DNA from 2 places in the Kocuria sp. CPCC 205235 genome. Region 2 is predicted to be linked to the other one. Evidence: predicted binding sites of a transcription regulator. Region 2 holds the regulator's gene; the other holds the start of a gene.
What was found. Region 2 encodes HrcA, which represses chaperone genes, less so after heat shock. Its sites were predicted from a motif close to TTNGCACTCGNNNNNNNCGAGTGCNAA; they were not measured.

Region 1 (7,801 bases), on a different contig from region 2:
CCGTCAGGACAAATGAGATCCCCCATGTCCACCGTGGAGATCCCCTCGTTCTGGCCGGCGATGGATTCGAGGGGGTTCGGAGAGGTCGTGATGTCGGTGGCGGGAGGGGTGCAATCCTGCGCGCTTCGCCGGTCGTCCTGGACGCAAAGACCCGGGGCGTCAACGAAACGAGGGTTGTCCCTGATAGCCAGGAGATGCCCGGTCTTTTGCGACAACTCCTGCAACTTCTCCACCATTCCCGGGCTCAGGTCTTCACCCCCGTCTTCCAAGGAGCGGGTGCCTGTCGTGACGACCAAGTCCGGATCTGCGTCATCGATGACCTTGTCGATCTCACTGAGCCATTCTGCGCACTCCGCCTGATCCCTCACTTGGTCATCGGCGCTGCCCAGGATGCAGTTTCCCCGAATGTAACTCACCATGTTCCACCCTTGGCTGCGCGCCAGATCCTCAATGGCCGGAAGCCATTGGATCGTGTGGCTGTTGCCCACCACGAGAATCGTTTGGCTTGCCTGCGGATCATCGATGGTGATTCCACACCATGTCTGATTTGCGGCACTCAAACCCATTTCTTCCGGGCAGGGCTCTCCCAGGGACGGTTTCGGGTAATCCCCTTGAATGATCGGCACCAGCGGCGCATCCGTCTCGGTGCCGCTGGGATCCTCGACCGCAAGTGCCGCCGCCCCGGGGTTGTTGCGCGCGGCTTCCGCTTCCAACTGCGCGCTGCGGTGGGCGTCCACGGCGGTCCAGGACAGTACCGCAGTGGAAACCACCGCTAAACACGCGATGATCACGAGTGCCAGTCGGCGCTTGGACTGCTCGGGCCACGTCCACGCCTTGAGCGGGTTTTCAATCAACGCCGTGAGCATCAGCGCCAGAACAATCGACACCAGCACCAGCGCAACACCCGAACGCGGTCCGGCCCAGGGACGATCCATGATGACCAGGTACGTGACCAGCAGAGGCCAATGCACCAGGTACAACGCGTAGGCGGCGTCGCCCAACTTCACCACGGGCCGCCAGGACAAAAACCGGTCGAACCCCACCCGGGACTCGGTGTTACCGGCCACGATGATTGCGGCCGCGGACAGCAGCGGCCACAGAGCGATCCAGCCCGGAAAAGCACCTTGAACGTCCACCAGGATGCCCACGGACACCATGCTCACAATGCCCACCCACCCCAGGATGATGCGCAGTACCCGCGGCGGGTTGAGGTAAGGAATGGCCAGGGCAATCAGTGAACCCAGCGCGAACTCCCACAACCGGGCACGCGTGTCGAAGTAGGCGAAGGCCTGCTGAGTTTCGGTCGTGATGACGGAGTACATCATGGACGCGGCGAAAATCAGGCCGAAACACACCGCCAGAATGGGCACCGAGCTGATGCGTGTGCGGCGTCGTACTAGCCACGCGAAACCGAAGATCAACGGCCACAGCAAGAAGACCTGGCCCTGGACGGACAGTGACCAGAAGTGCTGGAACGGCGAGGCCGTGGAATGATCCGCCGCGTAATAATCCACCGACGACGCCGCGAGCGCCCAGTTCTCCACGTAGAAAACGGAGGCCAGCGCTTCCCAGCGGAATTGGGCGACCGAGGATTCGGGGAATTCCGTGAGCAGCCCGACGGTCACCAGGATCACCACGGTGGCCAGGGGAAGCAGCCGCTTGAACGTGTGCAGCCAGTACCGGCCGATCGCCAAGGGGCGGCCGCTTTCGATTTTGCGCACGAACGAGAGCGTCATGAAGAACGCGGAGATCAACAGGAAGATGTCCACGCCACCCGAAACCCGGCCCAGGAACACGTGGTAGATCACCACGAGCAGCACGGCGACGGCGCGCAGACCCTGGACTTCTTTTCGGAAACCGGAATAACGCGAGACGACATCCGGTCGAACGTCGGTCGCGGTCGGCCGCGGAGCAATGGTTTCGGGCATGGTTGTCACCTTAACCCCCGCACGTTCCAGCGCGGAATCGGTGTGAGATGGATCGTCATCGCATGTGGTGACAGGTACGGAGTGCCCGCACAGAAAAACCGGCGGCCCGCCCCGTGATGTGGGGAAAGCCGCCGGTCAGCGTGGATTTCATCACAGCAGATCAGTGCTGGTGATGGTGATCCTCATCGTCGTTCTTCTTCTCGGCCACCAGAGTTTCGGTGGTGAGTACCAGAGCGGCAATGGATGCTGCGTTCTGCAGAGCGGAACGCGTGACCTTGACCGGATCGATGATGCCGGCCGAGACCAAGTTCTCGTACTCGTCGGTCGCGGCGTTATAGCCGTGGCCCGGTTCCAGGTCCGCCACGCGGGAGGCCACGACGTAGCCGTCCTGCCCGGCGTTCTCGGCGATCCAGCGCAGGGGCTGAACCAGGGCGCGGCGCACGATACCGACGGCCGTGGCGGCGTCGCCCTCGAGACCGAGCTCGGCGCCGTCGAGGGCCTTGGACGCGTGCACCAGAGCGGAACCGCCACCGGCCACGATGCCCTCTTCGAGAGCGGCGCGGGTGGAGGAAACGGCATCCTCGATGCGGTGCTTGCGTTCCTTCTGCTCGACCTCGGTGGCGGCGCCCACCTTGATCACGGAAATGCCGCCGGCCAGGCGAGCGAGGCGTTCCTGGAGCTTTTCGCGATCCCACTCGGAATCGGTGCGTTCCACCTCGGCCTTGATCTCGGCCACGCGGTCCGCGACCTGCTCGGCCGAGCCGCCGCCGTCAACCACGGTGGTCTGGCCCTTGGTCACGGTCACGCGGCGCGCGGTACCGAGCTGGGACATGTCCACGCTGTCCAGCGAGATGCCCAACTCGGGGGTGATCACGGTGCCGTTGGTCAGCACGGCCAGGTCCTGCATGATCGCCTTGCGGCGGTCACCGAAACCGGGAGCCTTCAGCGCGACGACGTCCAGGGTGCCACGCAGCTTGTTGACCACAAGGGTGGACAGGGCCTCGCCCTCGACGTCCTCCGCGATGATGGTCAGCGGCTTCTTGGCCTGCAGTACCTTTTCCAGAACCGGCATCAGGTCCTGCACGGAAGAGATCTTGCCCTGGTAGAGCAGGATCAGGCTGTCTTCGAGGACGGCTTCCTGGCGCTCCTGGTCGGTGATGAACGACGGCGAGAGGTAGCCCTTGTCGAACTGCATACCTTCGGTGACGTCCAGCTCGACCTCGGTCGAGGAGCCGTCTTCGATGGTGATGACGCCGTCGGTCCCCACGGTCTCGAAAGCGCGAGCGATCAGCTCACCGATTTCCGGGGACTGAGCGGAGATCGCGGCCACGTGGGCCACGTCCTGACCTTCGACCGGGCGGGCGTTGTCCAGCAGACGCTGGGACACGGCCTCCACGGCTGTTTCGATTCCGCGCTTGATCTCGCTGGGGGCCGCACCGGCGGCCACGTTGCGCAGACCCTCCTTGACCAGGGCCTGCGCCAGCACGGTCGCGGTGGTGGTGCCGTCACCGGCAACATCGTTGGTCTTGGTGGCAACTTCCTTGGCGAGCTGAGCGCCGAGGTTCTCGTACGGGCCGTCCAGCTCTACTTCGCGAGCAATGGTGACGCCGTCGTTGGTGATTGTGGGGGCGCCCCACTTCTTGTCGAGAACGACATTGCGCCCGCGCGGGCCGAGGGTCACCTTGACGGTGTCGGCAAGCCGGTTGACACCGGCCTCAAGGGCTTTGCGAGCGGCGTCGTTGAACGCCAACTGCTTGGGCATGTGTGCTCCTTATCGGGCGAGAAAACTAAGGGTGAAAAACGCGGTACCCGTGCGCCACCCACTCACGAGTAGGCGCAGCGGGCACCGCGCAGAAAGGATTCTGAAGACTTACTTCTCGATGACTGCCAGCACGTCACGTGCCGGGAGCACGAGGTACTCTTCGCCGTTGTACTTGACCTCGGTTCCGCCGTACTTGGAGAAGATGACCAGGTCACCTTCCTTGACGTCCACGGGGATGCGGTTGCCCTTGTCGTCGACGCGGCCCGGACCCACAGCCAGGACGGTGCCCTCCTGGGGCTTCTCCTTGGCGGTATCGGGGATGACCAGACCGGAAGCAGTGGTCTGCTCGGCGGCCAGCGGCTGGACCACAATGCGGTCCTCGAGGGGCTTGATGGAGACCGACACGATCTCTCCCTTTCTTTAGGCGTATGAGACGGTGAGCGCCCACGGTGGTTCACGGGGTCCCGTGACCGCGGATGCGCTACGAGCCAGTTGGCGTGCCAACCGTCGTCGCGGTGCCGATTGAGCGCCTGGCCCTTAGCACCCTCACCCGGAGAGTGCCAATAGTCACTCTAGGGTTGGCCTGGCAGTCGGTCAAGGCGAGTGCCAGACGTTCACTCGCCGATGAAAACAATTAGGTAAGTAACACGTTCGCTATTAGCTTGCGCACACCCAATTCCTCCCGCTAGTTTGTCAGGTAAGGCAAACCTAAGACGATGCATTCACAGGTCAGGGTTCGACGGCGCCGTCGTACCTACCTGGCATTGCCGCCGGGTTTGCGCGGCCGCACGATCCCGCACCTTCCCTGAACACTTGAGGAACGACATGAACCGCATCAGCCCCAAGGCCATGGCACTGCTCACCGCAGGTGGCCTTCTCGCTCTCACCGGTTGCTCCACCGAAGCCGCTGGCGAGTCCTCCTCCGAGGAAAGCGCCTCGAACGAAACCGTGACCGTGGAGCACGTCCAGGGCACCACCGAGGTCCCCAAGAACCCTGAGACCGTGATCTCCATGGACCTGGGGGTCATCGACAGCTTCGAGGCCCTGGGCGAAGAGGTCGACGGCCTGCCCAAGCCCGCATCCTTGCCGGACGAATTCGAGAAGTACCAGGACGAGAAGTACGTCAACGCCGGCGGCATGAAGGAACCGGACATGGAGGCCATCTCGGCCGCCAACCCGGACCTGATCATCATTTCCGGCCGTACCGCGGACTTCTACGACCAGTTCTCGGAAATCGCCCCCACCGTGGACTTGACCATGGATCAGAAGGACCCGGTCGCCTCCTTCAAGAAGCAGTCGGAGACCATCGGTCAGATCCTGGGCAAGGAATCCGAGGTGGAGGAGAAACTCTCGGGCGTGGACCAGCAGATCGCCGACACCAAGGAAGCCGCCACTGATGCCGGTTCCGCCATGTTCCTGATGACCAATGCCGGTGAGATCAATGCCTACGGCCCCGGCTCGCGCTTCGGCAACATCATCTTCGACACCCTGGGCGTGAAGCCCGCCGGTGATGTGCAGTCAGAAGGCACCCACGGTGAGTCCCTGTCCTTCGAGGCAATCTCCGAAGCCAACCCGGACCGCCTGTTCGTGATCGACCGCGACGTGGCCGTGGGTCAGGGCGAATCCGGCCAGGCAGCTCAGCAGGTTCTGGACAACGACCTGGTCAACCAGACCACCGCCGCGAAGGAAGACCAGATCACCTACCTGGATCCCTCCGCGTGGTACATCGTGGGTCCCGGCCTGAACAACTTCCCCAAGATGATCACTGAAGTTCAGGACAGCTTGAAGTGAGCACCATCGCTCACGCACCTGAGAACACCGGCGGCGGTTCGGCTCCCGAACCTCAACCCGCTGTAAAACCCGGAGCAAGTAATCGCTCGGACCAGGCCGGAAGGCCCGGACCCTTCAGGCGACTGCTGCGCTCCAACGGTGCCCTGGTGATCGCCGCTCTCGCGGTGCTCGTCCTGGCAGTGATCTCAACGTTCGTGGGCGTCGCGGATGTCACGCCGGCCACCCTGATGCGTCAGGTGGCCGGCGGGGACACCGCCGGACTCCAAGAGTCCTTTCATCTCCTGGCCGTCTCCCGTTTTCCGCGCACCATCTCCGTGATCCTTGCCGGTATGGCCATGGCCGTGGCCGGTCTGATCATGCAGCAGATGGCGCGCAACAAATTCGTGGAACCCTCCACGGTCGGCACCGTGGAATCTGCCTCATTGGGCCTGCTGGCCGTCACCGTGCTGGTTCCGAGCGCACCACTGCTCGGCAAGATGGGCGTTGCGGCGGTCTTCGCCGTGGGCGGCACCGCTCTGTTCCTGGCCGTGCTGCAGAAGATCCCGCTGCGCAACGCGCTGCTCGTTCCCTTGGTCGGCATCATGCTGGGCAACGTGATCGCAGCGATCACCACGTTCTTCGCCTACCGCTTCAATCTGCTGCAGACGCTCAACACGTGGATGATCGGTGACTTCTCCGGCGTCATCAAGGGCCGCTACGAGTTGCTGTGGCTCGTAGCAGCACTCACCCTGATTGGTTACATCGCCGCTGATCGTTTCACCGTGGCCGGTATGGGCCAGGACGTCTCCACGACCCTGGGCGTGAACTACAAGCGCATTATGGCGCTGGGGATGACCATCGTGGCTCTCATTTCCGCCGTGGTGGTCGTGACCATCGGCTCCATCCCGTTCCTGGGCCTGGTGGTTCCCAACATCGTGTCTCTCATGATCGGTGACAACATGCGCCGGTCGGTTCCGTGGGTGGGTGTCTTCGGCGCGGGCTTCGTGCTCGTGTGCGACATCGTGGGTCGTGTGATCCGCTACCCGTTCGAGATTCCCGTGGGAACCGTGGTGGCCGTGGTGGGCGCTGCAATCTTCTTGGCCATGCTGTTGCGGAAGCGAGCTCGTTCCTGATGACCCCCAAATCCGCCGCTCTGCCGGTCCCCAACGCGATCCAGCAGAAGCGCAAACGCTTTGTCGTGCGCTCCGTGTCGCCGGCCATGGTCACCGCCCTCATCGGCGCGCTGGCCCTGGTGTGCATCGGCCTGTACTTGTTCCTGGGCCTGGATGCCAACGCCGCTTATGTGCTCCCCCGCCGCGCCAACCGTGTGTTCACCATGGTCCTGGTCGCCTTCTGCGTGGGTGTCTCCACCGTGCTGTTCCAGACGGTCACCTCCAATAGGATCCTGACGCCCTCCATCATGGGCTTCGACTCCCTGTTCATGCTGATCCAGACCGTGCTGATCTTCGTGATCGGCACCGTGGGCCGCACCCAGCTGGGGACCTATCCCCTGTTCATGCTGGAGCTCGGACTCATGGTGCTCTTCGCGGCCATCATGTACCGCTGGCTGTTCACGGGATCCGGGCTCTCACTGCACCTGGTGCTGCTGATCGGCATCGTGTTCGGCACGCTGTTCCGCGGTATTTCTTCGCTGCTGCAGCGCCTGTTGGACCCCAGCGAGTTCATGGTGCTGCAGGATTCCATGTTCGCCTCGTTCACCGGTGTGGACCTGGGTCTGCTGCGAATCTCCGTGGCCATCATTGCCGCCGCCACCATTCCGCTGATCGTGATGCGGCGCCGCTTCGACGTTCTGTCCCTGGGCCGTGACACCGCGATCAGCTTGGGGATCAACCACACCCGCACTGTGACCACCGTGTTGATCGTCTGCTCGATCTTCGTGGGCGTCTGCACCGCGCTGGTGGGTCCCATTACGTTCTTCGGACTGATCGTGGCCAACCTGGCCTATGCCCTGTGCCGCACCTTCCGCCACGCCTGGATCCTGCCGATTTCCGTGCTTCTCGGCATCGTGGCGCTCGTGGGCGGACAATTGATCCTGGAGCGCGTCTTCGCATTCGATACGGCGCTGTCCATTGTGATTGAGTTCTGCGGTGGGTTGTTGTTCTTGTTCCTGTTGTTGAGAGGGTCCATCAAGTGATTGAGCTGTCCGGTCTCACCAAGAAGTATGGCGAGACCACCGTGGTGGATCATGTCTCGGCACAGATCGAACCCGGTGGGGTGGTTTCGATCATCGGTGCCAACGGGGCAGGCAAATCCACCGCGCTGTCCATGGTTGCTCGCCTGGTCACTATGGACGACGGCTCCGTGTTCGTGGACGACCACG
Region 2 (7,801 bases):
GGCTTTTCGTTGACGGAGGCGACATTCGACGACGACGCCGCGCGGCGTCGTCGTCGTTGCTCGCGCTGTGCTTGCTCCTCGGCCATGACCTCGCGGCCGAGTTCGGTGACCGCGACCAACTGCTCGGCGAGCTTGTCGCGCGGAACGGAATCAGCTTTGGTCACGATGGCGACCACGGGATTACGCCCGGCCGCCGCCGCCACCTGCTGTGCGATGTACCGGTCGCCGGGGCCGACCTTCTGATCTGCCGGGATGCAGAGACCGATCACGTCCACTTCACCGAGGGTCTCGGCCACCACGTCGTTGAGCCGCTGTCCGAGGAGGGTGCGGGGGCGGTGCAGGCCCGGGGTGTCCACCAGGATCAACTGGCCGTCCTGGCGGTGAACGATGCCGCGAATCGTGTGGCGGGTGGTTTGGGGCCGGTTGGAGGTGATCGCCACCTTGCGGCCCACCAGGGCGTTGGTCAACGTGGACTTGCCCACGTTGGGGCGGCCCACGAACACGGCGAATCCCGCGCGGAACTGATGGTCGGGGGTGTCCTGATGATCGTCAGACATCAACGTGTCCTTTCGGAAAGCGTGGGGGCGGGACTACTTCATCGTTTCGACAGGGGCGTCGCGCCCCAGGAACTCTTCGAGCAGGCCCCGCTGAAGGGTGAACATTGCTTCGCGTTCGTCCTCTTCCACGTGGTCGTGTCCGAGGAGGTGGAGCATGCCGTGCACGGTGAGCAGGCACAGTTCGTCCTGTGTACTGTGCCCCGCCGCTTGTGCCTGTCGTTCGGCCACGGGCGGGCAGAGCACGATGTCTCCGAGCACACCCAGGCTCGGTTCGGTCTCCGTGCCGGCCGTCAGCTCATCCATGGGGAAGGACATCACGTCCGTGGCACCGGGCAGGTCGAGCCACTGGACGTGCAGCTCGGCCATCTCGTCCTCGTCCACCACCGAAATGGACAGCTCCGTGTCCGGGTGAAGGTGCCAGCGAGCGAAGGCGAGGTCGGTCAGTGCGGTCAGTTGTTCCTGGTCCACGGCGCGGTAGGCAGCGGGGAACGTCGCTTGTTCTTCCGGGGAGTCCCACGGGGTGTCGATGAAAATGCTCATGCTCGCTCGTTCTGCTCGCCCTGTTCGAGGGGAACCGAAGCGGCCACCCTGCGCTCGTCCTTGCGGCGACGGCGCTCGTTCCGGTGCCGGTTGGTGGTGTCGAACTGATCGTAGGCGGCCACGATCTCGCCCACGAGTTCGTGGCGCACCACGTCCTGGGCCGTGAGCTCGCAGAACGCGATGTCGTCGATGTTCTGGAGCACGTGCTGCACCTGGCGCAGGCCCGACGACGTGCTGCCGGGCAGGTCCACCTGGGTGACGTCGCCGGTGACAACGATGCGCGAACCGAAACCCAGGCGGGTGAGGAACATCTTCATTTGTTCCGGCGTGGTGTTCTGCGCCTCGTCGAGGATCACGAAGGCGTCGTTCAGGGTGCGGCCGCGCATGTAAGCCAGCGGAGCCACCTCAATGGTGCCCGCTTCCATGAGACGCGGAATGGACTCCGGGTCCATCATGTCGTGCAGCGCGTCGTAGAGCGGGCGCAGGTACGGATCGATCTTGTCGTTGAGGGAACCCGGCAGGAACCCCAGGCGCTCGCCAGCCTCCACGGCGGGGCGAGTGAGGATGATCCGGCTGACCTCTTTGGCCTGCAGAGCGCGCACGGCCTTGGCCATGGCCAAGTAGGTTTTACCCGTACCGGCCGGGCCCACGCCGAAGACCACGGTGTGCTCGTCGATGGCGTCCACGTAGTGCTTCTGGTTCACCGTCTTGGGCCGGATGGTCTTGCCGCGGGTCGACAGGATGCTCGTCGACAGCGCACTGGCCGGGCGCATGCCTTCGGCCTCGCGCAGCATGCGCGTCACGCGCATGACGGTTCGCTCCGTGATCTCGGTCCCTCGTTGAGCCAGGACCACGAGTTCTTCGAGCAGTGCAGCGGCCGAGCGCGTGTCGTGCACGGGCCCCTCAAAGGCAACGTCAACGTCGCGCACGGTGATGCGCACGGCGGGAAAGTTCTGTTCAAGAAGGCGCAGCGTGGCATCGGCTTGTCCAAGTGCGCGGAGAGCGGTGTCCCGGTCGGGCATGTGCACGACAACGCGGGTGTGGCCTTCGTGGTCTTGTGGGTTCGGATCGACCCCGGATACATGATCAGTCATTGGGGTCCAGCCTACCGCTCGTTGTGTTGCAGGTTGATAACGGTTTCACCCAGGACGCACTTCTGGGTTCATCGCCACCTGTAACTGTGGGTATCTTTGTCCACCGGTACCAAACTCGTACGTTCTGCGCGCTCTCAACTCGTGTGCGGCGATCAACTGCTACAGCTCATACCGGGGTGGTGAACTCATGGAACACAGGCATTACTCTGCCCGCAATGCGGCGGTCCTACTGTCCGCGGGTCTTGCCGTGAGCCTGGTTCTCTCCGCATGCGGGTCCGCCGCTGACCGCGCGACCAATGCCTTGAGCACCGCTCCCAGGATTGCCTCCGCACCCATGAGCACGGACAACGCCTACGAGGGTGTCGCCACCGAACAGACTCCGGTCTACTGGGCCGGAAGTGGAGCGCAAGAGGGTTATCTCTTCCGGGAGTTCCGCACCGCCTCCAACGCGGACACCGTGGATCCCGTGGCCGAAGCCGTAGTCATGATGACCACGCTGTCGCCCCTCGACGAGGATTACCGTTCGATGTGGACCCAGGTGGAGAACGTGGGCACATCCGTGTCCCCGGATGGAACCATCACCGTGGACATGCCCTCCACCGCCTTTGCCAGCAGGCTTTCGGAGGACGACGCGAAACTTGCACTCCAACAACTCGTCTACACCGTGTCCGCTGCAGCCGTTACGGCTGGACTCCTCGATGCCGCTACGGCCAAAGAAGTTCGCGTCCTGGTGGACGGTGAAACCGGATACAAGGCTTTCGGTTCCGTGGACCTGGATGAACCGATTTCCCGTGACGCCTCGATAGCCTCACCGGTGTGGTTGATCGATCCCCAGACCGGTACGGAAGCGGGTCAGCCCATGACGATCTTCGGCAGGGTGCTGCCGGAATACGCATCGGCCCGGTGGGAAGTCATTCCGGAGGGCGAAGATCGAGCTGTGAAATCGGGAGAGATTTCCGAACCGAAGAACACACCCGCGTCCACCGCCGGAACCGAGTTCCGTTTCCCGGTCGAGGTTCCCGCTGGTGAGTACACGGTGCGGGTCATCGGTGTGAATGACGCAGGACAAGAGGTCAAGGACGACCACACTGTCACGGTCGTCGAAGACTGAGCAACCTACCCGAACTCACCCCTGGTGTGGGGCGTCGGTTCACTCCTTGATCGCCGATGAGCGAGCCACGGCGGCGCTGGAGATCAGGCCCAACGCCCGGTCAAGGCACACAATGCGGCCAGAGCTGCCGGTCCGGCGGTCGAGGCGCGCATGACCTCGTGGCCGAGCTTCAGGGGTCTCGCCCCTGCCGCGACGAACCGATTCAGTTCCTGATCGCTGATCCCGCCCTCTGGGCCCACGATCACACCGATCGACTCGGCTCCGGAGAGCTCTTGGGATTCGAGACCGCCCCAGGAGACAGCGGAGGACTCGTGCAGCACGAACCACAAAGTTCCGCTTTCCTGTTGCATCAAGGAGGCAAGGCCGCTCGAATTCACGTGCTCCCCGAGCTCGGGCCAGCGCGCACGCCGTGACTGCTTGGCCGCAGCGGCCATCGTGGACTGCCATTTGGCGAGAGTCTTGGCGGCGCGTTCGGGCTTGAGTCGCACAATGCTTCGGTCTGCCTGCCACGGGATCACCCGGTCCACGCCCAGCTCGGTGGCGCTCTCGGCGGCCTGCAGATCACGGTCACCCTTGGCCAGCGCCTGGACCAGAACGAACTCGGTGGCGGGGGCGGGCTCCTGCGTCACGGAGACGACCCGAACGGTCATGGTGTCTTTCTCACCGCTCACGAATTCGCACGCTGCCCGCTTCCCGGCGCCGTCCACGAGATCGAGGGTCTCCCCCGCCCGTAGCCTGCGGACTGTGACCGCGTGGCGCGCCTCGGCGCCGGCGAGGACGAACTCCTCACCGGCGCTCGCGCCGTTCAGTTCGGAACCGTCGGCGAAGAAGACCGGATCCGTCACAGATCGTTGAACCGATCCTTGAGCCGGGAGAAGAAGCCACCGGAGGACGGCGTGTTCATGGTGGTTGCGTCCGAGCGGCGCTCATTGCGCAGGGTGGCCAACTGCTCGATCAAGTCCCGCTGCTCGGAGTTGAGATCCTGCGGGGTCTCCACCTCGATGTGCACCTGAAGATCACCGCGGCCCTTGCCACGCAGGTGGGTCACGCCCAGATCCTCGAGCGTCACGGTGGCACCCGACTGGGTGCCCGAGGCGACGTCGACGTCGCGAGCGCCGTCGAACGTGTCGAGCTGGACCGTGGTACCCAGGGCGGCCGAGGTCATGGGAATGCGGAGGCGGGCGTGCAGGTCGTCGCCTTCGCGATGGAAGGTGGGGTCGGGATCGACCTTGAGTTCCACGTAGAGGTCACCGTTGGGTCCGCCGGCGGTACCGGCCTCACCCTGACCCGAGAGTCGGATGCGGTTACCGGACTGGACGCCCGCCGGAATCTTGATGGTGAGCGGGCGGCGGTCACGCACGCGACCCTCGCCGTAGCATTCGTGGCATGGGTTCTCGATCACGGTGCCGAAGCCGTTACAGGACGCGCACGGTGCCTGGGTGGTCACCACACCCAGGATCGACTGCTTCTGGTACTGCATGTGACCGGAGCCGCGGCACATGGAGCACGTGGTGGGGCTGGTGCCGGGCTGGCAGCACGAACCTTGACACGTGGGGCAGACGACCGCGGTGTCCACGGTGATGTCCTTCTCAATGCCGAACACTGCGTCCTTCAGCGAAATGCGCACGTTGATGAGCGCGTCCTGGCCCTGTCGGGTACGGGACTGGGGCCCGCGCTGCCCGGCGGCACCGGCGCCCTGGAAGAAGGTCTCGAAGATGTCCGCGAAACCGAAGCCGGAGCCGGGGAAGCCCCCGCCGAAACCGGTGTCGGTTCCGTTCTCGTTACCCGTGGCGTCGTAGACGCGGCGCTTTTCGGGGTCCGCCAGGACATCGTTCGCGTGGGACACACGCTTGAACTCTTCGGCGGCCTCCGGGGAGGGATTCACGTCCGGGTGGAGTTTGCGGGCCTTCTTGCGGTAGGCGCGCTTGATCTCTTCCGGGCTGGCATCCCGGGTCACGCCCAGGGTTTCGTAGTGATCGCTCACGATGGAATCGATTCTTCTTTCGTCAGTGTGTGTTTCTCAACGCGGATGGGGAACGGTGCCACGGCGGGCGCCGCTACTCCCCCAGCGTGTGGGACAAATAGCGTGCCACGGCGCGGACCGCGGCCATGGTGGAGGGGTAATCCATTCGGGTGGGACCCACCACGCCCAGTTTGGACACGGATTCTGGGCCGTAGCCGGTGGCCACCACGGAAGTTTCCGCGAGCGGGTCGTCGGTACTGTCGGACCCGATACGCACGGCCACACCACGGACATCCTGTTGCATCTCTGACAACAATCGCAGCATGACCACTTGTTCCTCAAGTGCTTCGAGCACGGGACCGATACTGAGAGCAAAGTCACCGCTGAAGCGCGCCAGGTTGGCCGTGCCGGCCATGACCAGTCGGTGGTCCTCCGACGACGCCGCGAGCGACGCGAGTGCCTCGGCCACCACCGTGCCGGCCTCGGCCAGTTCCGGGGGCAGCTGCCGAACCAGGTTCGAGGCGCCCGCGGGTACGTCCTGCAGGGGCCGCCCCATGACCGACGCCAGCACACGGGCCCGCAGCTCCATGAGTTCGTGCTCAGGCAGTGCCCGGCTCACTTCAACGATGCGCTGCAGGACCCGGCCGGACGTTGGAATGAACACGACCAGCAGGGAGGTGCCGCCCACGTCCACGAGCTCCACGTGGCGCAGGGTGGTGCCGGAGGCCGCCGGGTACTGGATCACTGCCACCTGGTGCGTTAGCTGGGCGAGGAGCCGCACGGTGCGTTCCATGGCGTCGTCGAGGTCGTCCGCGCCGTCCAGGAACGACTGGATGGCGCGTTTCTGCGGAGACGACAATGGCCGAACCGAGGCAATCTGGTCCACGAAGGTGCGGTAACCCTTGTCCGTAGGGATGCGGCCGGAACTGGTGTGCGGGGCCACGATCAGGCCGTCTTCCTCCAACGCGGCCATGTCGTTGCGGACGGTGGCGGAGGAAACGCCCAATTGATGCCGTTCCACCAGCGCCTTGGATCCCACGGGCTCCCGTGAATGGACGTAGTCCTCGACAATGGCCCGCAAGATTTCTGCTCTGCGCGGCTGGCTCACTCGTGTCACCTCCCCGGCGTGGACGGGCTTGCACCATGGATCTGGTCTCCGTGGCTATTTTGGCACTCAATGGTTGACAGTGCTAATTCACATGAGTCTACCCCCGGTCTCCCCGCACGCTATTTGGTACGCTCGCGGCTGATCATCCACCCCGCACGTGAGGACGGCGCATCGTGACAGCATCCGGTTGGACCTGGGGCCCGCAGGATTTGACCAGCCCAGCGGTGGCCCGCACCGGACCCGTGCCCCGCGAGACCGCGCTGGAACCCGGCATGGTTCTCGAAGATGCGCAGACCGGCTGGGTGGGTGCCGCGGTGAGCCTGGAAACCATTGGTGGTATGCGCGTGGTCGGTCTGGAGGACCGGCACGGGAAGATCAAGACCTTTCCGCTCGGACCCGGGTTCCTGCTCGACGGTGAGCCCATCAAGCTGGGGCCACCCGCGCGAAAGACCGGGCCCAAGAAACCCGCTCGCACCCGCTCGGGCTCCGTGGCGGTGGAGGGGTTGCGCGCCAGCGTGGCCAAGGAGTCACGCATCTGGGTCGAGGGCTATCACGACGCCGAACTGGTCGCCAAGGTCTGGGGTCATGACTTGGCGGTCGAGGGCATCGTGGTGGAACCGCTGCACGGTATCGACGATCTTCCCGCGGCGGTCCGCGAGTTCAATCCGGGCCGCGAAAGACGACTCGGCGTTCTGGTGGACCACCTGGTCACAGGATCCAAGGAATCCAAGATCGCTGCGGACGCGCTGCGCGTTCCCGGGGCCCAGGGCAATTTGTTGGTCCTTGGCCACCCGTATGTGGACATCTGGCAGGCCGTGAAACCCTCGGTTCTGGGCTTACAGGAGTGGCCCGTGATTCCGCGCGGGATCGATTGGAAAACGGGCATGGCCAAGGCGCTGGGTCTGCCCCATAAGACTCCCGCGGACATCGGGCAGGCCTGGCAGCGGATTCTGGCCCGCGTGGACTCCTACTCGGACCTGGAACCATCACTGCTGGGACGGGTCGAGGAGCTCATCGATTTCCTCACGGCACCGCAGTAATTCCCCCCGCGACGTCAATGGAGCAAATGCACTACCGAGGCTATGGATCAGAGCCAATGGTGGCCCTTCGGGGTGGTGCGAGTAACATCGCCGGCTCAGCTCGAACACAGACTCAGGCCCCTAGAATGAACCGAATACTTCAAGCGCAGCATCTCGCTGCACGACGGGCTCGTTGCCCCGGAAAGAGACATCTGTGGTTGATCAAGCCTCCGCCCCCTCCGGTTCCCGATCGGTGACCGGTAACGCTCCCGCTTTCGAGAGCATCTCCGCCCAGGCCGAACCCTTGGATATTTCCCAGGACAGGCAGTTCGCCACCCTCGCGCACCTGGGCGGTGTCGCCGGTGCACTGCCCAGCTACTTGATTCACCGCACGCTGGGAGATCGCGGA

Region 1: a site for HrcA is predicted at 4,274-4,300, ahead of groES (co-chaperone GroES). Genes of this name have one in related genera too.

What each region holds. Positions count from the first base shown of each region.
Region 1 covers NZ_JAVKPR010000005.1:93,013-100,813, forward strand. Annotated here, with positions in the region: gene RF638_RS05485 (acyltransferase family protein) at 1-1,928, opposite strand, end outside; gene groL (chaperonin GroEL) at 2,089-3,690, opposite strand; gene groES (co-chaperone GroES) at 3,799-4,095, opposite strand; gene RF638_RS05500 (siderophore ABC transporter substrate-binding protein) at 4,516-5,481, shown strand; gene RF638_RS05505 (ABC transporter permease) at 5,478-6,593, shown strand; gene RF638_RS05510 (iron chelate uptake ABC transporter family permease subunit) at 6,593-7,615, shown strand; gene RF638_RS05515 (ABC transporter ATP-binding protein) at 7,612-7,801, shown strand, end outside.
Region 2 covers NZ_JAVKPR010000014.1:49,060-56,860, forward strand. Annotated here, with positions in the region: gene RF638_RS10650 (GTPase Era) at 1-557, opposite strand, end outside; gene ybeY (rRNA maturation RNase YbeY) at 591-1,097, opposite strand; gene RF638_RS10660 (PhoH family protein) at 1,094-2,119, opposite strand; gene RF638_RS10665 (GerMN domain-containing protein) at 2,379-3,302, shown strand; gene RF638_RS10670 (16S rRNA (uracil(1498)-N(3))-methyltransferase) at 3,386-4,147, opposite strand; gene dnaJ (molecular chaperone DnaJ) at 4,144-5,286, opposite strand; gene hrcA (heat-inducible transcriptional repressor HrcA) at 5,360-6,373, opposite strand; gene RF638_RS10685 (DUF3097 domain-containing protein) at 6,547-7,413, shown strand; gene RF638_RS10690 (DUF4870 domain-containing protein) at 7,607-7,801, shown strand, end outside.